DNA from 2 places in the Catenibacterium sp. CAG:290 genome. Region 1 is predicted to be linked to the other one. Evidence: predicted binding sites of a transcription regulator. Region 1 holds the regulator's gene; the other holds the start of a gene.
The links. Region 1 encodes HrcA, which represses chaperone genes, less so after heat shock. Its sites were predicted from a motif close to TTTTAGCACTNNNNNNNNNNNAGTGCTAAAA; they were not measured.

Region 1 (10,491 bases):
CGAATTTGAATTTTATAATTAATACCATTTCTAGAAATGGTATTTTTTTTTGACATATGATAGAATTAGGAAATGCGTAAAGGAGATTTTTATGTATAGTTATATCAAAGGAATCATTGCAGATTTGTATTCAGATCATATTGTCATAGATAATCATGGAATAGGTTATGAGGTACATGTATCCAACCCCTATAATTTTAAAAAGGGTGATGATGCAACAGTCTATATCTATCAGCAGGTCAAAGAGGATGATATTACTTTATTTGGCTTTAAGAAAAAAGAAGAAAAAGAATTATTTCAGAAACTTATTCTTGTAAAAGGGATAGGCTGTAAGACAGCTATTGGTATTCTTGCGACAGGTGAGATTGATGCGATTATTGATGCGATAGAAGGTAAAAATACAGCATATCTTAAGAAGATACCTGGGATTGGTCCTAAAGCTGCACAGCAGATCATCCTTGACTTGCATGGTAAGTTTGATAAACGTGCAATGAAGCCTCTTGGTTCTCCAGATTATGAAGAAGCCACTGAAGTATTAATCGCATTAGGCTATAAACAAAATGATGTAGAAAAAACAATGAAAGTATTATCTAGTGAAAATCTAGACACTAATGGTTATGTGAAACGTGCATTAGCTTTATTAACACAATAATGAAAGGAGAATCTTATGGATCGTGATATTTTAGATACAAATGAACATATCGAAGATGAAGAAAGTTCTTTAAGACCGGCTTCTTTTGATGAATATGTCGGTCAGCATGATTTAAAAGAAAACCTTCGTGTTTTTGTAGGTGCTGCAAAGATGCGTGATGAAACACTTGATCATGTTTTATTCTATGGTCCTCCAGGACTAGGTAAAACCACAATGTCAATGATTATTGCGAATGAAATGGGAACGCATATCAAGATTACAACAGGACCTTCTATTGAAAAAACAGGTGATCTTGTTGCATTACTTACATCTCTTGAACCGGGGGATGTACTCTTTATTGATGAAATTCATCGTTTAAATAAAGTTGTAGAAGAAATACTATATCCTGCAATGGAAGATTTCTGCGTAGATGTTATGATTGGTAAAGATGCGACAACACGTTCTGTACGTATTGATTTACCCCCTTTCACATTAGTAGGAGCGACTACACGTGCAGGAGATATCTCTGCCCCATTGCGTGATCGTTTTGGTATTGTGGCTAAACTTGATTATTATAAGGATGAAGAACTCCGAGATATTATTTCTCGTACAAGTAAAGTCTATGGTATGACAATGGAAGAAGAAGCCAAGATGGAACTTGCAAGACGTTCAAGAGGAACACCACGTATTGCAAATAGACTCTTTAGACGTGTCAGAGACTTTGCGCAGTTCTATGGTGATGAAATCATTACTAAAGACCGTACAATGCAGGCATTGGACCGTTTAAAAGTAGATAATCTAGGACTAGATGATGTCGATCATAAATACTTACTAGGTATCATCAATCGTTTCCAAGGTGGCCCTGTAGGATTAGAAGCACTTGCTGCAAGCATTGGTGAGGAAAGAATGACATTAGAAGATGTTTATGAACCTTACTTACTACAAAAAGGCTTGATCAAACGTACTTCAAGAGGCAGAATTGCGACAGATCTTGCTTATAGGCATTTTCATATTACAAGAGAGAATTAATTTAATTCTCTTTTTTTATGCGTCAAATTAAGATTATAGGGCTGATTCTTCTAAGTATTGCCTCATTTATATATGGTTATCAAAAGCCTGAGAAGGTCAGCTCAACGCAGAAATCAGAAGTCTATATTACATTAGAAGGTGCATTTAACAAGACAGGAGAAGTCCCTATAAAAGAAGGGATGACAATGAGTGATTTAGTTAAGGAAGTTGGAGTTAAAGAAAATGCCTGTATGGATTCTTTGAATATGAATAGAAGTATCCAGGCAGAAATGCGTCTTTACTTACCAGAAAAAAGAGCAAATATGATTTCACTCAATAAAGGAACAATAGAAGACTTTATGACATTAAAAGGAGTAGGAGAGAAAACAGCACAGAAGTTTATAGACTATAGGCATACACAGCCCTTTTATACAATAGAAGACATTATGAATATACAAGGAATCGGTGAGAAGAAATATCTCATCTACCGTGATTACTTATGCCTTTAAGATATCATTTAGTATATTATGCAGTATTTGTCTTATTACTATCTGTTGCTTATCTTGTTCATCCTTTATTTTATATATTTCTATTAGCTTATTTAATTTATCTAGTAAAACGATTTGGAAGAAAGATGTTATTTCTTCTTTTTTTATTACCTATTATATTAAGACCAGTGACTTCACCGGAAGTGCCTTCTATTGTTTCTGGAAAAGTGAAAGATATAAGAGATAATTATGTTATTTTAAATACAGATTATGGGAAGATTAAAGCTTATACAGATCATAAGTTTCAATATAATGATGAAGTACTCGTTAAATTGAACTTTCTAGAAATCAATCATCGTAAAGATCCTATAGGTTATGATGAATATCATTCATTCAAAGCTAACAACATCGTCGCAAAGGCTAAAATCACCCATATTACTTCTGTCTCATCTCATCCCTCCTTTTATCAATTGCTAGAAAAACAGTTTTCTTCCTCAAAATCTATTAAAAGCTATCAGAAGCTATTTATCTTAGGCATTAAGGATGAAGCTATTAAAGAAGACTATTCATTCCTCACAAGTCTTTCTCTCGTACATATGTTTGCTCTTTCAGGAATGCATATTCATTTACTCTATAAATGTCTCAGTCTTATTAAATCATTTATACGTGATGATATTGCAGATATCATCATTAAAGTACTTATAGCCTTTTATGTTTTTTCTATACCTTATAATATATCTCTTTATCGTGCTTTTTATATGTTAGTAATTTATGATCTTGTGAAGGAGAAGTTCAATCAGCTAGATGTTTTATCATTTCTTGTTTTAGTTAATGTTATCAAGAATCCTTATATCATCTTTAGTATTTCTTTTGTCTTTTCATATTTTATTTATTTTCTTGTCATTATGACCAAACATTTCCCATATCGCTCTTTCCTTATTTATTTATTTAGGTGGTATTCCTATTGTCCTCTCACTTAATTTCTCGATTAATATCTTTTCTTATTTCTTAACAGTTCTTCTTTCTCCTTTTATATCCTGTTTCTATGTTGTGACACTTCTCTCTCTTATTTTTCCAATAGATCTCATTATGAAGATGATGATTGGCTACCAGCAGATGATTCTTACCTTTATTACTTCATTCAATGCAGAAATCATCTTTCAAAAACCAACACTCTCATTTATTATTCTTTATTACATTATCTTGTTTAATATCTTCTTATTATTAGAAGAAAAAAAGAGTATTCAATTTTCTATGTCATTGTTGTGCGCACTACTAATCAGCTTCCATATATATAGTATCTATAAACCTTACACGCAGGTCTCTACTATTGATGTAGGACAGGGAGATTGTTCACTCATTCGTCTGCCTTTTAATCAAGGAAATTATTTGATTGATACAGGTGGTAATAGGGAATATGACATAGCCTCACATAATGTGATTCCATTTCTTAAATCTCAAGGTGTTCCGTGTATTGATAGAGTTTATATCTCTCATCATGATTATGATCACTATGGTGCATTAGATTCATTAAAGAAGAAATATAAAGTCAAGCGTGTTGTTGATACCTATCAAAAAGAAGAGAAGAATAAACTCATTACAATCAAGATGCTCAAAAGTGATGTTATCTATCCTTCTACTAATGAAAACTCATTAGTGATGTTAGTCACAACAGGAGGCTATAATTATTTATTTACAGGCGATATCCCAAGTAATGTAGAAGAAGACCTCTATAAGAAATATGGGAAAATAGATGTGGATGTCTTAAAGGTTGCACATCATGGCAGTGGTTATTCTTCTTCTGTAACATTCTTTCAAATGGTTCATCCTCGTATTGCAATGATTGGTGTAGGAGAACATAATCTCTATGGGCATCCAGCTCATATTGTCATTAAACGATTAGAAGAAAGAAAGATTAAAATACTGCGTACAGATCTTGATGGCAGCTTTTCTATTATCACTTATTTAGGAGAACATCTTATTTACCGCTATTAATAAATTTATGGTAGAATAGGACAAAAGGATGGAGAATTATGAATATTGTATTATATGGAGAAGAAAAACTGTTACTTGCACAAAGATTAGGAGACTTAAAAAAGAAATATCAATGTACAAGTGATGATATGAACTATATGGTCTATCATGCAGGTGAAACACCAATGAAGGACATTATTGAAGATGCTTTAACACAACCTTTCTTAACAGAATATAAGATGGTTGTATTAAAGAATCCAATCTTTCTCACAAAAGAGAAGCCTAAAAAGAAGCTAGTTACAGATGAAGATATCAAGTTATTTTTAGATTATATTGAACATGATAATCCAACAACATTATTTGTAATATATCATGATCAGCGTAACTTTGATGAAAGAAAAAAAGTAGTTAAATCATTACGTAAAAACGCGAAATGGTATGAAATAGAGAAATTAACCTTCAATCAGCTTTATAAGGCTACTAGAGAAGCCATTGTTCATAGAAATGCCTCTATTGAAGACAATGCTCTTGCTTTATTACTAGACCGCTGTGGAAATGATCTTCTCACTATTTCTAATCAGGTAGAAAAATTATGTCTCTATACACATAGTATAAAGAAAGAAGATGTTGAAAGATTGGTTCCACCACGCGTTGAAGAGGATGTCTTTAAGTTAACCAATGCATTATTAGCTCATGATTTAAGAAATACAATGCGTGTTTATCAAGACTTAATCTCTAAGAAACATGATCCTTTAGAACTCATTGGTTTAATTGCGAATGCATTACGTAATCTCTATCAGGTTTCTATTATGAGTAAAAAGGGATATCGTGATAATGATATTGCTTCAGCATTAGGTCTTAATCCTCGTGCTATCTATCCAATTCGTAAAAATGCAGCACATTTTGATATCACTGAACTGATGGAAAAACTCTATGCCTTATCAGAACTAGATTATGCAATCAAGACAGGTACAGTAGATAAATTTAGAGGACTAGAACTTTTCTTGATGAGGATATAATATGGAAACAAAAGCACTTTATATTCATATTCCTTTTTGTGATCATATCTGTTCTTATTGCGATTTCGCAAAGGTCTATTATCTTGAAGAGTTTGTCTTAAAATATCTAGAACGATTAAAGGAAGAACTTGATGCACTTCCTCATCATATAATGAGAACTATTTATATAGGAGGAGGAACACCAAGTGCTCTTTCTTTAAATCAATTAGATGCATTATTAAGTATGGTTGATCCTTTTGTAGGGGATGATACTCTCGAATATACAATAGAAGTCAATCCTGAATCAGCAACGCTTGATAAACTAGAATGTATGCATACTCATGGTGTGAATCGAATAAGCGTTGGTGTACAGACATTTAATAATGATTTATTAAAAAGGATTGAACGTTATCATACTTCTGATATTGCGAAAGAAGTAATAAGAAATGCATGCTCTATAGGCTTTAAGCATATCTCTATTGATCTTATGTATGGACTTCCTAATCAGACATTAGAAGATGTCCAAGAAGATTTAAAGACTGCCTTATCACTTCCTATTAATCATTTATCTTATTATTCACTTATATTGGAGGAACATACAAGACTTTATGATAACTATGAACCTCTTGATGAAGAGACAGAAGGAAAGTGGAGTGATTATATTGTAGAGACACTTTCTCATGCTGGTTTTCATCGCTATGAAGTCTCTAACTTTGCGTTAGGAAATCATGAATCAGAACATAATAAAGTTTATTGGCATTATGATAATTATTATGGTGTGGGCATTGGTGCGACAGGTAAAATAGATGATGAACTTATTTCTCACTCGCGTAGTCTTACTGATTACTTGAAGGGGAAGAATACAATATATATAGAAAAAGAAACAATTGAAGATACAATGTTTAATCATCTTATGATGTCTTTACGTCTAAAAGAAGGATTAGACCTTGATGAATTTAAAAGAAGATATCATTGTTCTGTAGAAGATGTCTATAAAGAAGCTCTTACTAAGAACCTAGGTAATCATTCGTTGATTATTGAAAACAATCATTTGAAAACAAATGATACACTCGATCTTCTTAATTCCATTCTTCTAGATTTCTTACCAGAATAAGTGGTTTCTCAAATAAGAGAAACCCTTTTTGATATAAACTAGCACTAAAGTCTTGACACTGCTAAAAAAGAAGGTATAATGAATCTAGCACAAGAGGAAAAAGAGTGCTAAGGAGGTGCTTGGGAATGCTTTCGGCAAGACAAATGCTTATATTTAAATATATTGTCGAAGAGTTTATTGAAACAGCAGAACCTGTTGGATCTAAGCTTCTAATGACAAAATATGAATTACCATATTCAAGCGCCACTATTCGAAATGAAATGAGCAAGCTTGAAGAACTTGGCTTTCTAGTGAAGACACATACATCTTCTGGTCGTGTTCCTTCCAAGAAGGGATATTACTATTATGTAAATACTTTGCTTCAGCCAAATGTCGACGAACAGGTAAAGAATCAGGTTGCAACGATCTTTAGTGATACACATCAATCATTGAATAGTTTGATTAAAGAAAGCTGTGAAATGTTAAGCCAGTTGACTGATCTGACGGCGGTTGCTCTAGGACCTAATTCAAGTTATGAATGTCTGCAGAACATTACACTTGTTCCAATTGGGACGCGTAATGTCACTGCGATTATTGTAACGGATAAGGGACATGTAGAAAATCGAGTTTTCACTTTATCTGAGACATTGAGTTTGGATGATTTACAATCTTGTGTGGCGGTAATGAATGACACATTAGTTGGAACACCAATCAATCAGGTGGCAGATAGATTAGAAAACGATGTCAAGCCAATCCTCAATACGAGAATCAAGGAACATGAAATCTTGTTTAATGCTTTCTTAGAAGCATTTATGAAGTTTGCAAGAAACAATGTATATTTCTCTGGTAAAGATCATTTGTTGTATCAACCAGAATACAATGATGTCAACAAGTTAAGAAAATTAGTGAGTGCATTTGAAAATTCATCAAACTGGAATTTCTTAGCACCAACTGATGATGATGGTATCAAGGTATTAATTGGTGATGATTCAAATGTATCTGGACTTGATGATGTATCAGTTATTTCATCTTCTTTTGATACAGGAGGAGCTAGTAAAGGAACGATTTCTGTAATCGGTCCAACACGTATGCCTTACAAGAAAGTTGTATCGCTTGTAGAATATATTACTGAAAATATAGAAAGAATCATCAAGGAAAATGATGAGTAGAAGAGGTGAGACCATGGCAGAAGAAATGAAGAAAGAAACAGAAGAAACTGTTGAAGAAACTACTAAGGAAGAAGCTGAAGAAGTAAAAGAAGAGACAACTGAAGAAACAGCTGAAGAAACAGTAGATCCTAAAGATGAAAAGATTAAGGATTTAGAATCTCAAATCAACAAGTGGAAGACAGATTATTATAAAGTATTCGCTGATATGGAAAACTTAAAGAAAAGACTTAAAAATGAACATGCGAATCAGTTAAAGTATGCAATGCAGTCTTTTATTGAAGAGTTATTACCAGTTATTGATAACTATGAAAGATCATTAACTGTTGAACCTGAAAGCGAAGAAGGTAAGAATATTCTTAAGGGTAACAAGATGATTTTGAACCAGTTAATGAATATTTTAGGCAAGAATGGTGTAACTGTGATTGAAGCGCAGGGTAAGGAATTTGATCCAAATATGCACCAGGCAGTTATGCAGGATGATAATCCTGACTTTGGTCCAAATATTGTGACTGAAGAATTACAAAAAGGTTATATGTTAAAAGATAGAGTAATTAGAGCAACTTTAGTGAAAGTGAATAAGGATTAATAGGAGGAGAACTTATTATGAGTAAAATTATTGGTATTGATTTAGGTACAACAAATTCATGTGTCAGTGTTATGGAAAATGGTGAAGCAAAAGTTATTGCAAATCCAGAAGGAATGAGAACAACTCCATCAGTTGTTGCATTCAAGAACGGTGAAATCATCGTTGGTGAAGCTGCAAAGCGTCAGGCTGTTACAAATCCTGATACTGTAGCATCAATCAAGAGACATATGGGTACAAACTATAAAGAACATGTAAATGGTCGTGATTATACACCAGAAGAAATTTCAGCAATGATTCTTCAGAACTTAAAGGCTACTGCTGAAAGTTATTTGGGTGAAAAAGTAACTAAGGCTGTTATCACAGTTCCAGCTTACTTCAATGATGCTCAGCGTCAGGCTACTAAGGATGCTGGTAAGATTGCAGGTCTTGATGTTGAACGTATTATCAACGAACCTACAGCTGCTGCACTTGCTTACGGTGTAGATAAAACTGAACAGGAACAGAAAGTATTAGTATATGACTTAGGTGGAGGAACATTCGATGTTTCTATCCTTGACTTATATGATGGTACATTTGATGTATTAGCTACTGCAGGTAACAACCGCTTAGGTGGTGATGACTTCGATAAGAAAGTTATGGACTACATGGTTTCTGAATTCAAGAAAGAAAACGGTGTTGATTTAAGTGCTGATAAGATGGCTATGCAGAGAGTTAAAGATGCTGCAGAAAAAGCTAAGAAAGACCTATCTGGTATGATGCAGACTCAGATCTCATTACCATATATCACTGCTGGTGCTAATGGACCACTTCATTTAGATATGACTCTTACAAGAGCTAAATTTGATGAATTAACAGCTGATTTAGTTGCTAAAACAGAAGTTCCAGTAAGACAGGCATTAACTGATGCGAAAGTATCTGCATCTGAAATCGATCAGATCTTATTAGTTGGTGGTTCTACTCGTATTATTGCAGTACAGGAATCAGTTAAGAGATTATTAGGAAAAGAACCTAACAAGTCAGTTAACCCTGATGAAGTAGTATCTATGGGTGCTGCAATCCAGGGTGGTGTTATCACTGGTGATGTTAAGGATGTCGTATTACTTGATGTTACACCATTATCACTTGGTATCGAAACAATGGGTGGTGTTATGACAGTATTAATCCCACGTAACACAACTATCCCAACTACTAAATCACAGATTTTCTCAACTGCTGCTGATAACCAGCCAGCTGTAGATATCAATGTATTACAGGGTGAACGTGCAATGGCTAAAGATAATAAGCAGCTAGGCTTATTCAAACTTGATGGTATTGAACCAGCTCCAAGAGGCATTCCTCAGATTGAAGTATCATTTGATATCGACGTTAACGGTATCGTAAACGTTAAAGCAAAAGATATGAAGACAAATAAAGAACAGTCTATCACTATTCAGAACTCTACAGGTTTAAGTGAAGAAGAAATTGATAGAATGGTTAAGGAAGCTGAAAGCAACAAGGCTGACGATGAAAAGAAACGTAAAGACATCGAAACTAAGAACAAAGCAGAAGCTATGATCAACCAGATTGATAAGGCTTTAGCTGAACAGGGTGCTAACCTTCCAGAAGATCAGAAGAACCAGGCTACAGCTTTAAGAGATGAACTTAAGACTGCATTAGACAATAATGATATGGCTACTCTTGAATCTAAGATGAGCGAACTTGAACAGATTGCTCAGCAGATGGCTGCTGCTCAGTATCAGCAGCAGAATGCTGGTAACACAGCAGGTGCAGACACTTCATCTAACAACAATAACGATGATTTCGTTGATGCAGACTTTACTGAAAAGAACTAACAAGAAAGCCAAGGGCAATCCCCTTGGCTTATATTAAATGAGGTGTAATTTATGGCAGATAAGAGAGATTACTATGAAGTCCTTGGTGTATCTAGGGATGCTTCAAAAGATGAAATAAAACGTGCCTATCGTAAGATGGCAAAGAAATATCACCCTGATGTGAATAAAGCGCCAGATGCAGCAGATAAGTTCAAGGAAGTTAATGAAGCCTATGAAGTTCTTTCTGATGAGAATAAAAAGGCTGCTTATGACCGTTATGGACATGCAGCATTTGAACAGGGTGGTGCAGGTGCTGGAGGATTTGGTGGCCAGGGATTTGGCGGATTTGAAGATATGGACTTTGGTGATATCTTCGGTTCATTCTTTGGCGGGGGACAGTCACGTTCTAGAAGACCTACAGGACCACAAAAAGGTGAAGACCGTTATGTTCAGATAGAAATTGATTTCATGGATGCTATCAAGGGTAAAAAGACTGAACTTAAGATCAACTATGATGAACAGTGTTCTCATTGTCATGGTACAGGTGCTAAGAATCCTAATGATGTGCATACATGTTCTAGATGTGGTGGGACAGGACGTATTAGAGTACAGCAGCGTTCACCATTTGGTACCATCATTAATGAATCAGTCTGTCCAGACTGTCATGGTACAGGTAAGGTAGTCAAGGATAAGTGTCCACGTTGTCATGGTTCAGGATATATTAATAAGAATG
Region 2 (23,574 bases), on a different contig from region 1:
TTCTCGCAATGGTTGAATATGAGAAGATCAAACCAATCATCATTATCACAAAGATAGATCTTAATAGAGAACTTATTCCTGTAATACAAAAGAAGTACAATGCCTATGATCTTTACTTTGTATCAAGTAAAGAAAATGAAGGCATCGAAGAGATTAAACCAATCCTTAAAAACCGTGTAACAGTCGTTACAGGGCAGAGTGGGGTAGGTAAATCAAGTCTTCTCAATGCCTTAAACATTGAACTTAATATTGAAACAAATGAAATTTCTCAAGCATTAGGAAGAGGGAAACATACTACAAGGCATGTTGAACTTATTCCTATGTATGGTGGCTATATTGCAGATACTCCAGGTTTTTCATCATTAGAACTTAAAATGGATCCTGTAGAACTTGCAGTCACTTATCATGATTTTAGAGAACTGTCACATCATTGTAAATTTAGAGGATGTCTTCATGATAGTGAACCACATTGTGCTGTTAAAGAAGCAGTAGAAGCAGGAGAAATTGATGAAACAAGATATGTTGATTACCTGCAGTTATTAAAGCAGGTTAAAGAAAGGAAAGATAAACGATATGGTTAAAATTGCACCTTCAGTATTATCCGCAGATTTTGCGCATCTTAAAGAAGATATTGATACAATCTATGATGGAGGAAAATCATGGATTCATTATGATGTTATGGATGGACACTTTGTCCCTAATATTTCATTTGGTTACAGCATTCTTAGTAATTTACGTGCTGTGACTGATTTATTTATTGATGTACATTTAATGATCACTGATCCAGGTCAGTACTTAGATGAATTCATCAATGCAGGTGCAGACCTCATTACATTCCATATTGAAGCTGTATCAAGCATGCAGGAAGCACGTGTACTTATTCAACGTATTCATGATGCAGGATGTCTTGCATCAATCTCTATTAAACCAGGTACTGATGTGGAAGCAATCAAACCATTCTTAGATGATTTAGATATGGTTCTTGTCATGAGTGTTGAACCAGGATTTGGTGGCCAGTCATTCAATCCTGCAGCCTTAGATAAGATCACTGAACTCAAAGAAATCAGAAATGGCAGACGTTATCTCATTGAAGTAGATGGTGGTATCAATGCGAATACAGCCAACCTATGCCGTGGGGCAGGGGTAGATGTTCTAGTGGCTGGAAGCTATGTCTTCAAAGCAGAAAACAGACAGGAAGCTATTGACTCACTCAAATGAAAATAGGCTTATATGCAAGCATGAATAATGGGGATGTCTTTAATAAAGACATCCCTTATATTGCAGTTGATGGTGGTTTAGAACATCTACACCGTCAATCAATTAAACCATTATGTGCTATTGGAGACTTTGATTCTCTAGAACATAAAGAATACTTAGAAGGATTAGAAGTACTTACTTTTCCTACTCATAAGGATGAAACAGATACAGAACTTGCTATTAGTGAAGCACTCAATAGAGGTTATGATGAAATAGATCTTTATGGTGTTATTGGTGGTCGTATTGATCATTTTTTAGGTGTACTTATCTATCTTAGACAGCATCCTGATATTAAAATCACTTTATATGATGATATAAACAGAATATACCTCTTGCCTAAAGGTAAGCATCAAATAGACTGTACTGATTATAAGTACTTCTCATGCTTTACTGAAAAGACTTGTACTCTTACATTAAAGAATTGTGATTATCCCCTTGATGGTTATATATTAGAACCTCATGATCCACTATGTATTTCTAATCAATGTCATGGTATTCTAACAATTGAAAATAGTGAAGATTTAATATTCATTGAATCACAAAGAATAGGAGGTACATATGGAGAATAAGGATTTTCTTGCGACTGAACCAGTAGGTAAATTACTCAGACAACTTGCCTTACCAACAGTCATTGCGCAATTAATCAACATGCTTTACAACATTGTAGACCGTATGTTTATAGGTCATATTCCTCAAACAGGTGCTCTTGCCTTAACAGGTGTTGGTGTCTGTATGCCGTTAATTATGATTGTGACAGCCTTTGCCTCATTGGTTGGTAATGGTGGTGCACCACGTGCGTCTATTTATATGGGTCAGGGTAATAATGATTATGCTGAAAAGATATTAGGTAATTGTTTTATTACGCAGATTATCGTTTCTATCGTACTTACACTTATTCTATTTTTTGGAAATCGTACCTTCCTACTTGCTTTTGGTGCAAGCAGTAATACAATTACCTATGCCATAGACTATATGAATATCTATGCAATGGGAACACTATTTGTACAATTAACATTGGGAATGAATATGTTTATTACAGCCCAGGGATTTGCGAAAAACGGAATGATTTCAGTTGTCATTGGCGCATTATGCAATGTCATCCTAGATCCTATTCTTATTTTTGGATTTCACTTAGGTGTTAAGGGAGCAGCCTTTGCGACGATTATTTCTCAAGGATGCTCATGTCTCTATGTTCTTCGCTTCTTATTTGGCAAAAAGACAAAACTTAAAATAAAAAAGAAAAACTTATCTTTAAATCACTCAGTCATCTTACCTTGTCTCGCTTTAGGTCTTTCTACTTTTGTGATGCAATCAAGTGAGAGTGTCATCCAGGTCTGCTTCAATTCTTCTTTATTAAAATATGGGGGAGATATAGCAGTAGGGGCAATGACTATATTGACTAGTGTTATGCAGTTTGCGATGCTTCCTTTACAGGGATTAGGACAGGGGGCACAGCCTATTATCAGCTACAACTATGGGGCTAAGAATAAAGAACGTGTTCGAAAGACATTTAAATTATTACTAAAAGTCAGTCTAGTATTCTCAATATGTATCTGGCTTTTGATTCAGATCTTCCCGCAGATGTTTGTAGGTCTCTTTACAAATGCACAAGAACTCTCACTCTTTACCACTAAAGCACTTAGAATCTATATGGCAGTCGTTGGACTCTTTGGAATACAGATTGCCTGTCAGATGACATTTGTGGCTTTAGGTAATGCGAAAGCATCAGTTATTGTGGCAGTTACTAGAAAATTCATTCTTTTAATCCCACTTATTTATATTATGCCAGCATTACTTGTAGATAAGACAACAGCTGTTTATTTGGCTGAACCGGTAGCAGATATTCTTGCAATCACATTTACAGTATTATTGTTTAGAAAACAATTTAATAAAGCACTTGAACAAATGAACTGAGGTTTCTCAGTTCTTTTTTTCATAGAAATAGATTATAATGAAATAGATTGAAAGAAGGATGAATATATGAGAAATCTAGAAGATATAAAAAGAAGTGGATTTAAAATCATTGAACAAAAAAGAGAAGAATTTATGAAACAGAGTATTCTTTCTGATGAGTTCTTAGATTTATTAGATAAGAATAAGAAGCCATTTGATCTTTTAATGTCCTATTATCGCTGCGCGGTAATGGAGATAGAAACAAAATTCAGAGTATTAGATCAGGAATATTCTTTAGAATATGATGGTAATCCTATTGAAAGCATTAAGTCACGTATTAAATCATATGATAGTATTGCGAGAAAAGTAAGACGCAAGAATATTCCAATGACTATGGAATCATTAGAAGAAAATATAAGAGATATTGCAGGAGTCAGAGTTGTTTGTTCATTTCCTGAAGATATTTATGAACTTGCAGATAGCTTCTTAAGACAGGATGATATTACTTTGATTGAGATGAAGGATTATATTAAAAATCCTAAACCTAGTGGTTATCGTAGTTTACACTTAATTGTGCAGGTACCAATCTTCTTGCAGAAGACAAAGAAGTATGTTTATGTAGAAGTACAGCTTCGTACTATTGCGATGGATTTCTGGGCAAGTTTGGAACATAAATTACGCTATAAGAAGAATATTCCTGAAGACGAAGCAAAGCTTATTGCTCAGGAACTTTATGACTGTTCAGTAGAAAGTGCTAAATTAGATGAACGTATGCAGAAGATACGTTCAATGATGAATAAAGGAGAATCTAAATAGATTCTTTTTTTTGTTGAAGGAAATGAAACTTTAATATGTGGTAAACACGGCATTTTATTTTGCCTTTATTGTCAAACAGTATTATATATAATTAAAAATAAGGTAATAGATACTACGCAATTATATGATAATAATCATTCAGTGGTCTTGTTGAATTATCAGCCCATCATGTGCACTCAACATCGTAACAAGGCGATAGATGATGTTTCTACAGGATATCATTGGAGAACGAGAAAATGTATTATAAAATACAGCAAGTTATTTGCATACATGCTATAATTTTACTATATTTTGAAAAAAGATTGCAGATGAGTTTTTTGAAATATATAAAAGAAGTTCGAAAACAAAGCTTATGAGTCAGACGGAATTTGCGAAAGCATTATGTGTATCATACTCAATTGTCGGTAGGTGAGGAATAGGATTATTCTGCTTTGTGCATGATATTGATTTTAGTGACTTCAGGAATAAATTATGGATTGAAAGTGATCTGGGGATTACTTAACAGCCAGCCTTACTGTAGCAGCTAATAACATCACTCATGTAAATGGCAGTCTTTACATTGACAGATATGCTATTCAAGTCAGCTTAGTTCATTGGTTTTGAAAACGAACGGTAATATAAATTGGAGGTATAACTCATGTATCAGGATTTATCTTTTATGAATGTTCCGCTTCCAGAGGACGTTTTGAAATTAAAAATTTATGGTGATTATGCTGGAGCCCAGAAAATGATTCGTTATTTTCTAGAAGAGAAGGATATTCCACAGGCTCTTAGAAAACGTCTAGAAATCGAACAGGAAGTCATTGGCGTTATGGGTGGTAATGAGTATCCTTTTACTTATGATGAAGCATTGGAGATTATGATGATTCATCTACGTGATTTCAAAAAAGAAGAGTTAGATCATATAAAAGAAATCAGTGCAGCAGATTGGATTTATATTGATGGCGAGGTACATTTTCAGCGTCGATTCTATGAAAATCTCATTAAGACTCGTCCAGATTACGCAAAGCGTGTCATTGCAGAAAATCCAGAGGATGAAAAGCAAAATAATCTAAATCAGAATCTACTTAATGACAATATACATTACATGAAAGAACATGGAGGAAGAACTGTACACACTCGTATACGTTCAACAATAAAAGCTAAGAAAGAATTCGAAGAGGTAGGACGCAAGGTTCGCGTACATCTTCCAATTCCTAAGGTATATGAGCAGGTTTCTAATGTAGAGATTCATGCATCTAATCCAGAAATCACATACATAGCACCTGCTGATGCACCACAGAGAACAGTATATTTTGAAACTGAACTGAAAGAGAATCAGGAGTTTATGGTAGATTATTCATTTGATTATCATGTAAATTATGTAGAGTTAGATCCTGCCAAGGTATCTGAAGAACAGCCAGATTTCTGTCTGGAAGAGCAGGCACCACATATCTTATTCACTCCTTACTTAAAAGAGCTAAGAGATGAACTTGCAGGAGATGAGACAAATCCAATTATTTTGGCGCGTCGATTCTATGATTTTGTGACAACAAAAGTGATGTATTCTTTCATGAGAGAATATTTTACAATTGAGTGTATTCCAGAATACTGTGCAATTAATCTGAAAGGTGATTGTGGTGTACAAGCACTGCTATTTATCACACTTTGCCGCATGTCTGGAATTCCAGCACGCTGGCAGTCAGGTCTATATGTGACGAAGTATTATACAGGATGCCATGATTGGGCACAATTCTATATAGCACCGTATGGATGGGTATTTGCAGACCCTTCCTTTGGTGGAAGTGCATGGCGTGAAGGAGACAAAGAGCGTTGGAACTATTACTTTGGTAATCTCGACATTTTCCGTATGCCAGCTAACTCTGAAATTCAAAAAGAATTCATGCCGGAGAAAAAATGGCTTCGCATTGATCCGATTGATAATCAGAGAGGAGAATTTGAGTACGAGGACCATGGTCTTCGCTTTTCTCAGGTAGGTGTATCACAGGAACTGATTTCTATGGAAGATATTGAAAAATAAATTATCATAAGTCTCATTGTTAGAAACAGAAATGTTTGAAGAGTGGTGTTGGATGTTTCCTTCCCTTTTCTTTTTTACACATAATAATACAAAAAGGCGTTACAAATAATATGAATAGAAACAGATCATATTTTGCCTGTAATGCCTTTTTCTTTTGATTAATTATGTGTCTTTTAGTAGTAAATAAAACAATATCTTGTCCATTTTGAGGAGAATAATAAAGTAAAAATATGTTGATTTACGCAGGAACAGCTAGCAAGTTAATTTTTATTCCCATAAATGCTAAATAATCAAAAGTTTTGGGATTACAATCCAAAAACTTTTTCTTTTGCGAAAGAGGAAAAAAACAGTGAATCCCGAAGTTATACAGCATGTCATGTGTCATTCAGATGCTCAGATCACAATGATTGTCTACAATCATATTGCAGAAAAGTCTCATGTGGAGAATGAAATGTCTAAAATGAACTTGCAAGAAACCGTGCCTGCTGCAGTATAAAACATAGGTCGCTATCGTAAAAAATGTGATCAAATCAAGAAAACAAAATAATTAGCACACACCTATTGACAGTGCTAAAAAAAGTGATATACTAGCATTAGCACAAGAGGAAGAAGAGTGCTAAAGGAGTGATTGCGATGAATGGTGAAAAATGGACAGAAGCAATGCAGGAAGCATTTGGACGTGCAGCTCAGAATGCGTTAGCTCTTAATCAACAGATTGTTGATGTTGAACATCTCATGTATGCATTATTAGAAGATAGTTCTGGTATTTTCTATAGAGTACTGACAAAACTTAATATCTCTATCCCAGAAGTACAGGATCTATTAAATGCGGAGATCAATAAGAAGCCTAGCGTTGGGCAGGTGACACAGGATCAGCTTCGTTTAAGCTATGATCTCAATAGCTGGATTGCGAATGCTGAAAGAATTAAGACAGAATATAAAGATGACTATATGAGTGTAGAACATCTTATTCTTGCATTATTTAATACGCAAAGCACTTTTATTAAAAACTTTGTATCTCGTTATAATTTAAATAAAAAAGAAGTTGAAAAAGTAATTAAGGAAATGAGAGGAGGACATAAAGTGGATACTCCAAACCCAGAAAATAATTATGAAGTACTAGAAAAATATGGACGTGATCTTGTTAAAGATGTAAAAGATGGCAAGATTGATCCAGTTATTGGTCGTGATGAAGAAATTAGACGTGTTATTCAGATTTTATCACGTAAAACAAAGAATAACCCAATTTTGATTGGTGAACCAGGTGTAGGTAAAACTGCGATTGTAGAAGGACTTGCTTGGCGTATAGTTAAGAACGATGTACCTGAAACATTAAAAGATAAAACTTTATTTGAACTTGATTTAGGTTCACTTGTGGCAGGTGCTAAATATCGTGGTGAATTTGAAGAAAGATTAAAAGCTGTCTTAAATGAAATTAAGAAGTCTGAAGGACAAATCATTATGTTTATTGATGAAATCCATCAGTTAGTAGGTGCAGGTAAGACAGATGGTGCTATGGATGCCGCTAACTTATTAAAACCAATGTTAGCACGTGGTGAATTACATTGTATTGGTGCAACAACATTGGATGAATATCGTCAGTATATTGAAAAGGATGCAGCCTTAGAAAGACGTTTCCAGAAGGTATTGGTACAAGAACCTGATATTGATGATACAATTGCAATTCTAAGAGGTTTAAAGGAACCATTTGAATCTCATCATGGTGTTCAGATCCAAGATAGTGCAATTATCGCAGCAGCTCATATGAGTGATCGTTATATTACAGATCGTTTCTTACCGGATAAGGCCATTGACCTTATTGATGAAGCATGTGCTTCAGTACGTATGGAAATTGACTCTATGCCTGAAGAACTAGATACAATTACTCGTGATAAGAATCGTCTAGAAATGGAAAGAATCTCTATTGAAAAAGAAGATTCAACTGAAGATAACGAAAAGAGACTAGAAGAAATCAAAGAAAAAATTGCTTCTTTAAATGAAAAGATTGCTGGATTAACTGAACAATGGAAATCAGAAAAGTCTCAGGTGGATCATATCAAGGATTTAAAGAACCAAAAAGTGCGTTTAGAAACACAGATGGCACAGTTTGAATCTCAGGGTAACCTAGAAGAAGCCTCTAAAATTAAATACCAGACTATTCCAGCTATTAATAAAGAGATAGAAGAATATCAGGCTAAAGAAAATGATGATGCTTTATTACAGGAAAAGGTCACTGTAGATACTATTTCTGAAGTCATCTCTAGATGGACTAATATTCCAGTTTCTAAGCTAATGGAATCAGAAAAAGAAAAATTATTACATCTTGAAGATATTATGAAGAAAAGAGTTATTGGCCAGGATGAAGCTATTACTAAAGTCACTGATGCAATACTTAGAAGTCGTGCTGGTATCAATGATGAGAATAGACCTATTGGTTCATTCTTGTTCCTAGGTCCTACTGGTGTAGGTAAGACAGAAGTGGCTAAGACACTTGCTGAACAGCTTTTTGATAGTGAAAAGAATATCGTACGTATTGATATGAGTGAATATATGGAGAAATATAGTGTCTCTCGTTTATTAGGTGCTCCTCCAGGATATGTAGGTTATGAAGAAGGTGGACAGTTAACTGAAGCTGTCAGACGTGCTCCATATAGTATTGTCTTATTAGATGAAATTGAAAAAGCCCATCCAGATGTCTTCAATATCTTATTACAGATTCTAGATGATGGTCGTTTAACAGATTCTAAGGGTAATGTAGTCAGCTTCAAGAATACAATTATCATTATGACTTCTAATATTGGTTCTCAGTACTTGTTACAGGGTAACAATGAAGAAACACGTAAAGAAGTAGATAATGAATTAAAGATGCACTTCAAACCTGAATTCTTAAACCGTATTGATGAAATCGTTATGTTCAACTCACTTGACTCAAGTGTTGTTTATAAGATTATTGATAAGTTTATTCATGAACTTGAAGGTCGTCTCGAAGAAAAGAAGATTACTCTAGAAGTCACTGATGCAGCTGAAAACAGAATTGCACAAGATGCATTTGATGCCACATTTGGTGCACGTCCAATCAAGCGTTATATTCAGTCACATATTGAAACAATGCTTGCAAGAGAAATAATCAAAGGTACAATCCATGCTAACAGTCATGTAGTCATTGACTATGATAATGGATTTATAGCTAGAGAAGCATAAGTTGTTTGAAAGAAGATAGAACCCCCTCTATCTTCTTTTTCTTTTCATTGTTTCATAAAAATGGTAGAATGCTAGAGGAGAGAGATGATTATGCAGAGATATTTTATTAAAAATAATTATAGACAAAATGACATCATTATCACTGATGATTCTATGTATAAGCATATTACTAAAGTAATGCGTATGGAAAAGGGTGAACATGTCATTTGTATTGATGAAGACAAACATGTTTACTTATGTGAAATCATCGATACAAAGCAGGGTTTACTACAAATTAAAGAAGAACTTCAGGAAGATAATGAATTAGATGTTGAAGTAACACTTGTTTATGGTTTACCAAAGAGTGATAAGTTTGAATTTGTGATTCAAAAAGCAACAGAACTAGGTGTTACACGTATAGTTCCTTTGCGTGCTTCTAGAAGTATAGTGAAAATGGATGAAGGACGTTTTAACAAGAAGAAGGAACGTTTTGTTCGCATCGCCCAGGAAGCAAGTGAACAATGTCATAGACAGATTGTTCCTGAGATTACACCTCCTATTCAATTATCACAATTAAAGGATTATTTATCTGAAGTGAATGTTGTGGCATATGAGGAAGAAAGTAAGAATGGGGAACATCATGCTTTCACAAAAGCACTCAATGATCTTCATACATCTATTACTATTATAGTAGGACCAGAGGGTGGTTTTGATCATCAGGAAGTAGAAAAGATGCAGTCAATGGGTGTTGTGCCATGCTCTATTGGTAATCGTATTTTAAGAAGTGAGACAGCACCTTTATATATGCTTAGTGTTATAGGGTATAGAAGAGAATTGGGGGATTAATATGAACTTTATTGCAGTCATTAATAAATACAGCAGGGATATAAAATACAATAAAACAAACTTATATCATTATTGTGAAGAACATAAAAAAGAATTAGAAGACTTGAATATTCGTTTTAAGGTTAAATCAGAAATTGAATTATTCAATATGGAAATCCTTTTGCATGCACTAGATGTAAAAGATGCAATTGAAGGTTCCTATAATCTTTTTGCGTCAGGTCATTATGATATGTTTGAATATATTACCTATGAAGAAAAAAGAAAAATGTTTAATAATGATTTAAAGAATGTATTAGAAACACTCCCTCATTTTTATGATGAAGAAAGTTCACGAGATATTTATATTCCTATCTATTCTCCTGATATCAATAATTGGTATATCAATGATTATCAGATTCTCTTATTAAAGCAGCATGCAGAATATGTGAAGAATCAGCCAATTACACTAGATACTGCTTTTAGATATTATGGACCAGTTGTATTTGATACACCTTTTTCCAGCTTAGAAAAAGTATATGAAAACGAATCCCATATTGCCTATTATTATGAAGAATTAGGCGCTATCTATCTATTTGTGAAAGAAGACTATTCACTGATTTGTCGTATTGTGATTGGTGATGATAATCGTCATTCTAACAGGGCATCTATTGAAGATGCAAAAGAATTAGTGGTTTATTATGAACATGGTGAATATACACAGTTCATACAATACATGTATGATCATCAATTAATTAGTGATCGTACATACAAGAAATTAATAAAGAAAGTGAAGTGAGACAATGGCAACAGTTGCTTTTCATACATTAGGCTGTAAAGTAAACAGCTACGAATCAGAAGCGATGTTAGAAATATTCAAGAAAAGAGGGTATGACAATATCGACTTTGAATCTCCTGCAGATGTATATGTTATTAATACATGTACTGTCACAAATACAGGGGACTCTAAATCAAGACAGATGATCCGTAAGGCACATCGTACTAATCCTGATGCAGTCATCTGTGTAGTGGGATGCTATTCACAGGTGGCAAGTGAAGAAATCACTGAAATAGAAGGTGTTTCTATAGTACTTGGAACACAACATCGTGCTTCTATTGTAGACTTTGTAGAAGAATATAAGATGACACATAAACAGATTGTGAAAATAGAAAATGTTATGAAGGTCTCTCGTTTTGAAGACTTAAGTATTCATGCATTTGAAAATAAAACAAGAGCCTTCCTAAAAATTCAGGATGGATGTAATAACTTCTGTACATATTGTATTATCCCTTATGCACGTGGTGGCGTTCGTTCTCGTCCTAAAGAAGATGTTTTAAGACAGGCTCAGGAACTTGTAGATAGAGGATTTGTAGAAATCGTCTTAACTGGTATTCATACAGCAGGTTATGGTGTGGATTTAGACAATTATTCTTTCTATGATCTATTAGTAGACTTAACAACTAAAATCAAGGGATTAAAGAGATTACGTATTTCTTCTATTGAAATGAGTCAGGTGAGTGATGAAATTATTGAACTTATTGGAAGAAGTCCTATTATCGTAGATCATTTACATATTCCTATTCAGTCTGGTACAGATTCTATTCTAAGAAGAATGGCAAGACATTATAATACAGCTGAATTTGAAAAGAAATATTTTGAACTTAAAGAAGCGTTACCAGGTATCTCTATTACTACAGATGTCATTGTAGGATTCCCTGGAGAAACAGAAGAAGACTTCGTTGATACATATAACTGGATTAAAAAACTTCATTTCAATCAATTGCATGTTTTCCCTTATTCAAGAAGAAAGGGAACACCAGCAGATAGAATGCCAAATCAGATACCAGGAGATGTCAAGAAAGACCGTGTGAGAAGACTATTGCAGCTTTCTGATGAATTAAAAACTGAATTCGCATTATCTGAAATGAATAAGGAACTAGAAGTGCTTATTGAAGAAGAAAAGGATGGCTACATGGTAGGACATGCCTCTAATTACTTAAAGGTTTTTGTTGCAGATCATTCTTTAAAAGAAGGACATATTTATAAAGTAAAGGTAACAGATCATCGAGGTTATGATTTAATCGGGGTGGTTTCTAGTGAAGAAGCTTAATGAGCTTTTTAAAGTTGAAAGTGATATAAAGATTGAATCTATTCATAGCGATTCCCGTTATGTAAGAAAGGATTCTATCTTCTTCTGTATTGAAGGTCTTGTGACAGATGGACATAAATATGTCGATGATGCTATCTTCCAAGGTGCTAAATGTATTGTTCATTCTAAGCCGTTACGTCGTTATTATCAGGGCATTGTTTATATTCAGGTATCAGATGTCTTAGATGAACTTAATCGTGTGGCAGATCTCTTCTATGATCATCCTTCCTATAAGATGACAGGAATAGGTGTTACAGGAACAAGTGGTAAAACAGTCGTAGCCCGTGTCGTCGCAAGATTACTAGGACGTTATTTAAAGATGGGCTATGTAGGTAACAACGGAATAGAATATGGACCTACAATGATGCAGATGACTGGTACGACACCAGATCCTATCTGTTTACATCGTAACTTCTATAACATGGTCAAAGAGAATGTGAAGGGCTTTACTCTAGAAGTCTCTTCTCATGGCTTAGCTTTAAAGCGTGTTGATTCAGTTAATTTCAGTATTGCGGTATTTACAAATGCTTATGAAGAACATATGGACTTCCATGGAACTGTAGATAACCTGATGACATCATATGTTAAACTCTTTAGATTGCTTAAAGAAGGTGGTTATGCCATTCTTAATGCAGATGAAGTACGTTTTAATCATTATCTAACGACTAACTATAAGGATATGGCGAATCATGCTAAAATATTAACCTATGGTATTCATCATAAAGCAGATATTATGGCCCGTGAGATTGAATATTATATAGATCATTCAGCATTTAATATCTATATTAAAAATCATTACTATCATGTAGAAGTTCCTATTATTGCACCGTTTAATATATCTAACACTCTTGCAATATTGACAACCCTTTATGCCTTAGAAATGACACCGGATGAAATTGTGAATGCGATTAAATATATTCAGCCAGTAGAAGGTAGAATGGAAGTAGTCCCTGTTAAACAGCCGTTCCATATTATTGTTGACTATTGTCAGCATGCACATAATTTTGAAGAAGTATTCAAGTTTGTCCATAGTGTTAAAGGGAATGGTCATTTAATTGCAGTATTTGGTGCACCAGGACGTAAAGATATCCATAAAAGAAGTAAGATCGGTGCTTTAGCTAACAAATACTGTGATTATGTCATATTGACAGAACAGGATGAAAGAGATGATGATATCGAAGGCATCTGTTCACAGATTCAAGAACAGATTGTTGATCCTATTTCAGTGATTATTACTGATCGTCGTTATGCTATCCAGCAGGCAATAGATGCAGCTTGTCCAGGTGATGTTATTTTGATTTTAGGAAAAGGTCATGAACAGTTCATGACATCACTAGTGGGTAATACACCTTATCCTGGAGATAAATTCATCGCTCAGGAATATGCGAAAAAACTCTATAATGAACAATTAGAAGATGATATGTAAAACTTAAAAATAAAAGTTAAAAAAGTCTTGCATTATTAAAAATCATTGTGTATAATCATATTCGAATTTAGCGGTAAAGGGGGGAAAGTTCAATGGCAAAGACAGTAGTAAGAGAAAATGAATCTTTAGATGATGCTTTACGTCGTTTTAAGAGACAAGTTTCTAGAACAGGAACCCTTGCTGAAGCTCGTAAAAGAGAATTCTATGTTAAACCTGGTTTAAAGAGAAAAATGAAATCAGAAGCAGCTAGAAAGAACCAGAAGAAACGTCGTAGATAAGATTTATTTTTAGAAGAGTCATCTGACTCTTCTTTTTTTCAATGAAAGGATGATTTTATGGAAAAAGTGATTCAGTTAAGTGATTATAGCTTAGATGCCATTCAATTGTTGTGTGGCCCAAGTGATGAAAATATCGCTTTATTGGAAGATGAATTTGAGAATGCAATCAATGTCCGTGGTACAGATATTTATTTAGATCATAGTGATCCTGTATTAGAAAAGGTGATTCAGGTACTTGCTAAACTTACTAAAAAGGATGTACGTATTTCTAAAAGAGATGTGGTGTATGCAATCAAGTTAGGACGTAATGGTAAGCTTGATAAAATGGATTCTCTATTTGATATTCATATTGCCCGTACAAGTCATGGCAAGATCATATATCCTAAGACAATGGGACAGTTAGAATACTATCATTCTTTAAAAGATCATGATGTGGTATTTGCGATTGGTCCAGCGGGTACAGGTAAAACATACTTATCTGTAGTGTTTGCTGTACAGGCATTAAAGAATCATGAAGTACAAAAAATCATTCTCACTAGACCAGCTGTAGAAGCAGGAGAAAACCTAGGGTTTCTTCCTGGAGACCTTAAAGAAAAGATTGACCCTTACTTAAGACCTCTTTATGATGCACTTTATGATATGTTAGGTGCAGAAAATACAGAGAAATTAATTGAAAAGGGTATTATTGAAATAGCGCCACTTGCTTATATGCGTGGGCGTACACTAGAAGATGCTTATGTTATTTTAGATGAAGCACAAAATACAACAGACAATCAGATGAAGATGTTCCTTACACGTTTAGGTTTTAACTCTAAGATGTGTATTACAGGGGATATTACTCAGATTGACTTACCTAAACAAACAACAAATGGTCTCAAACATGCTATGAAGATCTTAGATGGTGTCAAAGGTATTTCCTTTGTTTACTTAACAGCACTTGATGTAGTACGTCATCCAGTTGTTGCTAGAATCATTGAAAAATATGACATGAACAAATAAGACTGATTATTTCTAATCAGCCTTCATAATATTTCAATATCTTTTTATGAGCAGTAGGAATAGTTAATTCCTCCTGCTTATTTTTTGTATAGAAGTCAATAGAACGAATATCAGCTTTAAATACATATACATGCATATACCATGTACGATGAGTAAATACATGCTTAAAATCCTTTAAATGCGATAATACCTCTAAGTTGATCCCATAGTCTTCTTTAAACGTTTCTATAAAGGAATAAGGACTCTCTACTTCATATTGAGGAAGTAAATACATATTTTCTAGCAGTCCATTTTTATTTTTAATAAGCATCACTTCATCATCATCATATACTACAATACCTGTAATATAAGATAAACTTTTTTTATTTACTTTTTTTATATTAATAGGTAGTACGTCCTGCTTATTTGTCAAATAAGCAATGCATTCCTTTTTGAGTGGACATTCATTACAATGAGGGTGAACAGGTAAACATACCGCATTCGCAAAATCCATAATCCCTTGATTGATCTTTGCTGAATCATAACCAATAACTAGCTGATTACCTATATCTGTAATTGTCTTTACAGTCTTATTTGACGCAATATTCTCTTCTATCGCATATAATCTACTCAATACTCTTAAGGCATTCCCATCTACCGCAATATAAGGCTTATGATACGCAAAACTCATAATAGCACTTGCAGTATAGGGGCCTACACCAATAAGCGCGAGAATGTCTTTATACTCCTTAGGGAATGTATCTTTCATTAAATTAGCACTCTTATGAAGATGCAAAGCACGACGATAATACCCTAACCCTTCCCAATACTTATAGACTTCTTCTATTTTTGCATTCGCAAGTGTTTCTATATCCGGAAATCTTTCAATAAAACGTTTATAATAGGGAATCACTGCAGTGACAGTCGTCTGTTGCAGCATAATTTCACTTACCCAGATTTTATAAGGGTCTTTAATATCTCTAAAAGGAAGATCACGTTTATTGACTTCATACCACTTTATTAACTTTTCTTGTATACTCATATAAATCACCATGAGCCATTATATAATATGTGTGTATTTTTGTCTTTGAATATGCTAGAATATATGTACAAACTAATTCGTATTAGGAGGTCAATAGTATGAAACTGATAATTGCGATTGTGAATAATGATGACAGTTCAACTGTCCAGAGCGCTTTAACTGAAGGTGGATTCTTTGTTACAAAGCTTGCTACTTCAGGAGGTTTCTTAAAGAAAGGTAATACAACATTCTTTATAGGAACAAATGATGATAAGGTAGATAGCGCTATTGAAATCATTAAAGCCAATGCAAAGAAACGTGTAGAAAAGGAACCTACAGTACCACCTACTGAAATGGGTGAATTCTTTACACCAATCATGGTAGATGTACTTGTTGGTGGGGCAACAGTATTTGTAGTTGACGTTGATCGTTTTGAGAAAATCTAATAATTGAGAAAAAAAGGATGGTCAAACCATCCTTTTTACTTTAAGATATCAACAGGTGATATAAATGAATGAAAATTTTGAATATAAGATTGCAACAAAAGAAGATATAGACGCAATTGTCCAGTTTCTTGCGAAAGATTATTATGAAACATCAAGAACTTTAAAAGATCCCTGCAAGATGATCTTTTTAGCCTACAGTGGAGAAGTGATTGTAGGCATACTAGAACTCTTAGATCTTTCTAATATATCTTTTGTTTATGTATCAGAAGATTATCAGGATACTCTTGTACAAGAAGAACTACTTGAACTTGCTGAAAGATTTGTTACAAAAGAACTAACTGCTTATACAGATGAAGAACATGTATCTTTCTTTAAGCAGCACGATTATAGTGTAGATGTAGAATCTAATGGTCGTTATTTATTGAAGAAGACAATTCCTGTACTACCTCGTTTTATTGATTATGATCAGGTTTTAGCGTTTATTGAAGCACAAAAGGATCGAGTTTATTCTCTCACAAACTTTAAGAACTTTATGTATGATTTCTATGATCCTCAAACTAAATTAACATGTGTTCATATTGGTGGTACAAACGGGAAGGGTTCTACAACTAACTATACAAAAGAAGTATTAAAATGTGCAGGCTATAAGGTAGGTACGTTTACTTCTCCTGCTTTAGTAAATCGTTTAGATATTATTCGTGTGAATGATGAACCAATTGATGAAGCGACTGTTGTAAGATATGCGAATCGTTATATGGATGATTGGATGGCTTATGAGCTTTCTAAGTTTGAAATAGAAGTATTTATCGCAGTCATGTATTTTATTGAACAGGGTGTAGATATTGCCTTATTTGAAGTAGGGCTTGGTGGGACACTAGATGCTACTAATATCATTTCACCAATACTTACAGTCAATACAAATATTGGTTTAGATCATATAAACTTCTTAGGAAATACATATGCGAGTATTGCAAGAAGTAAAGCAGGAATCATTAAACGTGGTATTCCTTATATGACAGCTGAAAGAAGACCGGAATGTCTAGAAGTCTTCTATGAAGAAGCTCATAAGCATCATTCTTATGTTATAGAAATAAGAAAACCTAAACGTGTCTATTATGGTGCTTCTATTTCTTATGATTATCATGGTTATCATATATCTTTATCTACTTCAGCACATTATCAGGTTACTAACAGTGCACTTGCGATTAATATATTAGAATATATTAGAAAAGAATTCCCATTTAAGGATGCAGATCTAGAAAAAGGTATGCATGATGCAGTATGGGAAGGACGTTTTGAAACAATTCATCAAAATCCTTTAATTATCCTAGATGGTGCACATAATAGAGAAGGAATGGATGCCTTTTTTGAAAGTGCCCGTGATTTTAGTGATATTAAAATCATCTTTTCCGCACTAGGAGATAAGGATACTCATCATATGTTAGAAACATTATTATCTTTATCAAAGGATATTACTGTTACTCAGTTTGATCATCCTCGTCGTGCAACTGCCAAAGCTCTTGCAGAAGACTTCCCAGTGAAGATTGATGAAGACTGGAAACATGCAGTAGATGAGGCTTATAGTCATAAAGGTGTTGTATTTATTACAGGTTCTCTCTATTTTATTTCTAAAGTGAGACAATATATCTTATCGAAATAATGAAGAAATTTATTAAATATAAATGGCCCGATGAGGTTATTCATGCATTAGGTGATATGGGAATGATTGCGCCTGGAATAATCCAGAAGAAATCGTATAGACTTATTGAAAAGAGTCAATCTTTTATCTTAAATGTTGACTCTTCCAAAGATCGTCTGTTATCCATTATTCCACCCTTACTTGCATCTATGATTCATGAAGAGAAAACACAGATTATCTTGCTTGGGCATAAAGAAGAGTTATTATCATCTTCTTTTGATATGAAAGAATATAATAAATACACACAATATCGTTTTATTACATCTTATCCTGGTACCAATACATTTGAAGAATGCCAGACAATTTATAAGGGTATTGACATACTCTTTACTACGCCTACTAAACTATTAGAATATATGAGAAGACAGGTGATAGATACTAACTTTGTCTCATATCTCATTTATCAGGATTCTCATAGCTTTTCTAGTGAAGAAATAAGAGAAATAAAGGAAATCAAGAAACGTCTTCCTTTAGACTGTTCAAGTATTCTTTATGGACTTCATCATCATGATTTCTTAAAGAAAAATATTCATACTACATTGCATGCTGATTCTTCTAAGGTAGAATGTACACATTTCTTATGTAAAGAACCATATTTCAATACAGAAAAGAAACAGGTTATATTTGTAGAAAGCTATGAAGATATTCTTTATTATGCTGAAAAACTGAATGTCAATTTTGTGATTCATCAATTTATGAATCATGCTTCTCAGTATCGCATCATGCATGAGTTTAATAAAAAGGGTGGTCTTTTGATCGTATCTGATATGGCTTCACGCTATTTATCTTTGCATTGTGACACAGTGATTCATCTAGGAACTACTCATATTAACCAATATATGTCTCATTTATCCCATGTTTTAGGTGTGAAGCATTCCTATATCTATGATACTCATATCACTAAGAAACAGCTTGAAGGAGTCGTTATTACTATTTCAAAAGAGGATTATGATACAAAACATCATCTTCTTTATGAAACAATAATTAAAAATCCAGACATGCTTCAAACATTACAAACTGATCAATTAATTACGATTATCCATCATTTAGCCCTATAGGAGAAAAATGTTGTTATTTTTTTAACAATAATAATTCCCTTATATAGGGCTTTTTTTAAATGTGTAATCAATTACAGAAAAGAAAGCGTTTGCAAGTAAGCCCTTACAAGTGTATAATGAAATAAGTGAAAAGACATAAGGAGGATTTAGTAGTTATGAAAAAATATGTTTACTTATTTAGCGAAGGTAACAAGGATATGCGTAATCTCCTTGGTGGTAAAGGTGCTAACCTTGCTGAAATGACAGGTATCGGTTTACCTGTACCTCAGGGATTTACAGTGACTACAGAAGCTTGTACACAATATTATGAAGACGGAAAAATGATCTCAGATGATATTAAAGGACAGATCGTTGAACACGTTAAAAAGCTTGAAGAAATCACTGGAAGAACTTTAGGTGATCCAAAGAACCCATTATTAGTATCTGTACGTTCTGGTGCAAGAATCTCTATGCCAGGTATGATGGATACAGTATTAAACTTAGGTTTAAATGATGAAGTAGCTAAGGAATTTGCTGCAACAACTGGAAATGAACGTTTCGTATATGATTCATATCGTCGTTTCATCCAGATGTTTGCTGACGTTGTAAAAGGATTCCCTAAATCAGACTTCGAACATAAATTTGATGCAATTAAAGAAGAAAAAGGTGTTGAATTCGATACTGAACTTACTGCCGAAGACTTAAAAGAAGTTGTTGCAGTTTATAAAGAAGCTTATAAAGCACATGCAGGTGTTGATTTCCCTCAGGAACCACTTGAACAGTTATTAGCTGCAGTTGAAGCAGTATTTGGTTCTTGGAATAATGACCGTGCCATCACTTATCGTCGTTTAAATGATATCCCAGGTTCTTGGGGTACAGCTGTAAACGTTCAGCAGATGGTTTATGGTAACAGAAGTGATAAGTCAGGTACTGGTGTTGCCTTCACTCGTAACCCAGCAACTGGTGAAAATAAATTATTCGGTGAATATTTAATGAACGCTCAGGGTGAAGACGTTGTTGCTGGTATCAGAACACCTCAGCCAATTGCTACATTAAATGAAGTTATGCCAGAATGTTATGAACAGTTCCAGAAAATCTGTCATATTCTTGAAGACCATTATAAAGATATGCAGGATATGGAATTCACAATTGAAGATGGTAAATTATTCATGTTACAGACTCGTAACGGTAAGAGAACAGCTCAGGCTGCTTTAAAGATTGCTGTTGACATGGTTGATGAAGGCATGATTAATGAACAAGAAGCATTATTAAAAGTTGAACCAAAACAGTTAGACCAGTTATTACATCCAAACTTCGATAAAGAAGACTACAAGGCTGCAAAGGCTGTTGCTACAGGTTTAGCTGCTTCTCCAGGTGCTGCTACTGGACATATCTACTTCACAGCTGAAGATGTTCAGGAAGCACATGCAAATGGTGTGCAGGATATGATCCTTGTACGTAATGAAACTTCTCCAGAAGATATCGAAGGTATGAATTTAGCTAAAGGTATCTTAACTGTACGTGGTGGTATGACATCTCATGCTGCAGTAGTTGCTCGTGGTATGGGTACTTGCTGTGTTGCTGGTTGTGGAGTATTAAGAGTTTCTGAAGATAAGAAGACTTTAACATTACCAGATGGTACAGTATTAACTGAAGGTGATTATGTATCATTAAATGGTTCTACTGGTGAAGTATTTGCTCAGAAGATCAAGACTGTTCCTGCTGCAATTAGTGGTGATTTTGAAACATTCATGGCTTGGGCTGATAAAGAAAGAAAATTATTAGTAAGAACTAATGCGGATACTCCAAGAGATGCTAAACAGGCTGCTACATTTGGTGCTGAAGGTATCGGATTATGCCGTACTGAACATATGTTCTTCGAAGAAGAAAGAATTTTCAACTTCAGAAGAATGATCACTGCAGAAGATGTAGAAACTCGTAAGGAAGCATTAGAAAAGATTCTTCCATACCAGAGAGGAGACTTTGAAGAATTATTCAAAGCTATGGATGGATATAGTGTTAATATCCGTTTCTTAGATCCACCTCTACATGAATTCTTACCTCATACTGATGAAGAAATCAAACCATTAGCTGAAAGCTTAGGTATGACTTTCGAAGCATTAAAGGAAAGAGTAGAATCATTAAAAGAATTCAACCCAATGATGGGTCACAGAGGATGCCGTCTTGCTGTTACTTATCCAGAAATTGCTGAAATGCAGACAAGAGCTGTCATCGAAGCTGCAATCAACGTAACTAAGGAAACAGGACATCCAGTCACTCCAGAAATCATGATCCCATTAGTTGGTGATGTTAAAGAATTAAAGTATGTTAAGAATGTAGTTGTTAAGACTGCTGATAAGTTAATTGCTGAAAGCGGATTAGATATGAAATATGAAGTTGGTACTATGATTGAAATTCCAAGAGCTGCAATCACAGCTGATAAGATTGCAACTGAAGCTGAATTCTTCTCATTTGGTACTAATGACTTAACTCAGATGACATTCGGTTTCTCAAGAGATGATGCTGCTAAGTTCTTAGGCGATTACTATTCTAAGAATATCTATGAACATGATCCATTCGCTACTGTTGACCAGGAAGGCGTTGGTGAATTAATGAAGATTGCATCTGAAAAGGGAAGATCAACTCGTCCTAATATCAGACTTGGTATCTGTGGTGAACATGGTGGTGATCCAAAGACAGTAGAATTCTGCCATAAGATTGGATTAACTTATGTATCTTGCTCACCTTACCGTGTACCAATCGCAAGACTTGCTGCTGCTCAGGCTGCTGTAAAAGAAAAAATGGGTATTTTGTAATAACTACTTATCCTTTCACTAGGCCGTTCTTATGAACGGCCACTTTTTTATGTCAAAATTATATGATATAATGACATTTAAGCAGGAATATAAGAATATGAAATTACAACTTACATTAAACAGTCTTGCCTTAATATTATGCTGTGGTGATTTGATTCCAAGTTCCACGCAGCCTATAAGTACACAGGAGTGGCAGGAAATAGAGAAAAAATTAAAATCAGCCCATAAAGAACCAAGTATGATTACAGGGATGAGTATTGATACATTAACCCAGATCATAGGTTTAGATGAATTTACAGCTCATAAGATAGAAAAGAGACAAAAGCTCTTACCAGATCTTTTTTATGCACTGCAGAATTTAGAAAACCAGGATATTGGTGTCACAACTATCTATGAAGAAGATTATCCTGCAAGTCTAAGAGTATTAGGGACTAAGATGCCTTTAGTCATTAGCTATATAGGTGATTTATCTTTAAGTTATGGTGTTAATATATCAGTTGCTGGTCCACAGATGATGAACAAGACAATGCGTCATGTCACTAAAGAAATTATGAAAAAAATTTCAAAGGAAGGCTATATTGTTGTCGTTGGTGGTTCTAAGGGTGTAGAAGAACTTGCCCTAAGAACACAGCTGACTAATAACGGGAATGCGGTATTATTTGTCGCAGATCATATGTTTGATAAGATTAGACTGTATTCTAAATATATTAAACAGAATAAATTAGTTATTATGACTGCCAATGATCCATATGCTTTATTTGATGTTACTCATGCATTAGATAAGAATCTTTATATATGTGGTATGGTCTTTGCCCAGATAGTAACAGGTACGCATATTGGTAGTGGTCCTGTCTGGTTTACTTCTATTCAGAATATCCATTCTCATTGGACAAGACAGCTTGTTTATGAAACATTGGATTATAGTGGTAATATTAGACTTATTGAAATGGGAGAGGCCCATTTTACTGATGAAGATTTAAAATCAGAAGTTACTTTAGCTGAAATATTAGATAATCATGAAACAGTTATTAAGAAAGATGATCCAAGTATTGATCAAATGACAATATTTGAATTCATAGAGGATAAACATGAATAATATAAAAAAATATCCTGTTACTTATACACTACTTGCATTATGTATACTTACTTATATAGGAACAACCTTATTATTTAGTATTGATATGAATGCGATGCAGGGCTTAGCTTGCGGAGGGTTTAATCCATACTATGTTCAAGTTACTCATCAATATTATCGTTTGATTACTGCAAACTTTATTCATTTTGGATTAATGCATATAGTAGTGAATTGTTATTCTATGTATAATCTCAGTTGTTTTGTAGAATATTTGATGGGTTCTAAAAAGTATTTGATAGTCATACTTGTATCCATGCTTTCTACCACTGGTCTTCCTTATATTGCATATTTATTATTGGGCATTGGAGCCCATACAGTAAGTGGTGGTGTGAGTGGTGTAATCTTTGGAATCATTGGTGCTATCGGTGCACTTTATTTGTTCTATCCTACACAACTTCGCGATATTGCAAGAAACTTAGGAATGAATGTCTTATTGATGTTATTTATTTCTTTTGTTGTTCCGACAATATCATTATCCGGTCATGTAAGTGGTATGATTGGAGGATTTGTTTCAGCTTACATTATTCTTTATATTACTAAAAGAAAAAGACAGAAGTTCTTCTATAGTTCATAAAGCGTTGATATACTTTATACAAGAGG

Region 2: the regulator HrcA is predicted to act here: its motif matches at 6,532-6,562, upstream of clpB (ATP-dependent chaperone ClpB).

Annotation. Positions count from the first base shown of each region.
Region 1 covers NZ_FR898862.1:532-11,022, reverse strand. The annotation lists partial or broken gene obgE (GTPase ObgE) at 1-22, shown strand, start outside; gene ruvA (Holliday junction branch migration protein RuvA) at 92-652, shown strand; gene ruvB (Holliday junction branch migration DNA helicase RuvB) at 668-1,660, shown strand; gene QVO42_RS09060 (ComEA family DNA-binding protein) at 1,678-2,148, shown strand; gene QVO42_RS09055 (ComEC/Rec2 family competence protein) at 2,139-3,107, shown strand; gene QVO42_RS09050 (ComEC/Rec2 family competence protein) at 3,217-4,122, shown strand; gene holA (DNA polymerase III subunit delta) at 4,161-5,120, shown strand; gene hemW (radical SAM family heme chaperone HemW) at 5,122-6,213, shown strand; gene hrcA (heat-inducible transcriptional repressor HrcA) at 6,339-7,361, shown strand; gene grpE (nucleotide exchange factor GrpE) at 7,375-7,947, shown strand; gene dnaK (molecular chaperone DnaK) at 7,965-9,779, shown strand; gene dnaJ (molecular chaperone DnaJ) at 9,831-10,491, shown strand, end outside.
Region 2 covers NZ_FR898783.1:31,807-55,380, forward strand. The annotation lists gene rsgA (ribosome small subunit-dependent GTPase A) at 1-581, shown strand, start outside; gene rpe (ribulose-phosphate 3-epimerase) at 574-1,218, shown strand; gene QVO42_RS02910 (thiamine diphosphokinase) at 1,215-1,826, shown strand; gene QVO42_RS02915 (MATE family efflux transporter) at 1,816-3,171, shown strand; gene QVO42_RS02920 (GTP pyrophosphokinase) at 3,238-3,966, shown strand; gene QVO42_RS02925 (transglutaminase-like domain-containing protein) at 4,604-5,986, shown strand; gene QVO42_RS02930 (hypothetical protein) at 6,336-6,482, shown strand; gene clpB (ATP-dependent chaperone ClpB) at 6,620-9,187, shown strand; gene QVO42_RS02940 (RsmE family RNA methyltransferase) at 9,278-10,012, shown strand; gene QVO42_RS02945 (hypothetical protein) at 10,014-10,787, shown strand; gene mtaB (tRNA (N(6)-L-threonylcarbamoyladenosine(37)-C(2))-methylthiotransferase MtaB) at 10,792-12,099, shown strand; gene QVO42_RS02955 (UDP-N-acetylmuramoyl-L-alanyl-D-glutamate--2,6-diaminopimelate ligase) at 12,086-13,564, shown strand; gene rpsU (30S ribosomal protein S21) at 13,657-13,842, shown strand; gene QVO42_RS02965 (PhoH family protein) at 13,900-14,841, shown strand; gene QVO42_RS02970 (A/G-specific adenine glycosylase) at 14,858-15,862, opposite strand; gene QVO42_RS02975 (cyclic-di-AMP receptor) at 15,961-16,287, shown strand; gene QVO42_RS02980 (glutamate ligase domain-containing protein) at 16,352-17,947, shown strand; gene QVO42_RS02985 (DEAD/DEAH box helicase) at 17,947-19,044, shown strand; gene ppdK (pyruvate, phosphate dikinase) at 19,200-21,839, shown strand; gene QVO42_RS02995 (DNA-processing protein DprA) at 21,937-22,935, shown strand; gene QVO42_RS03000 (rhomboid family intramembrane serine protease) at 22,928-23,548, shown strand.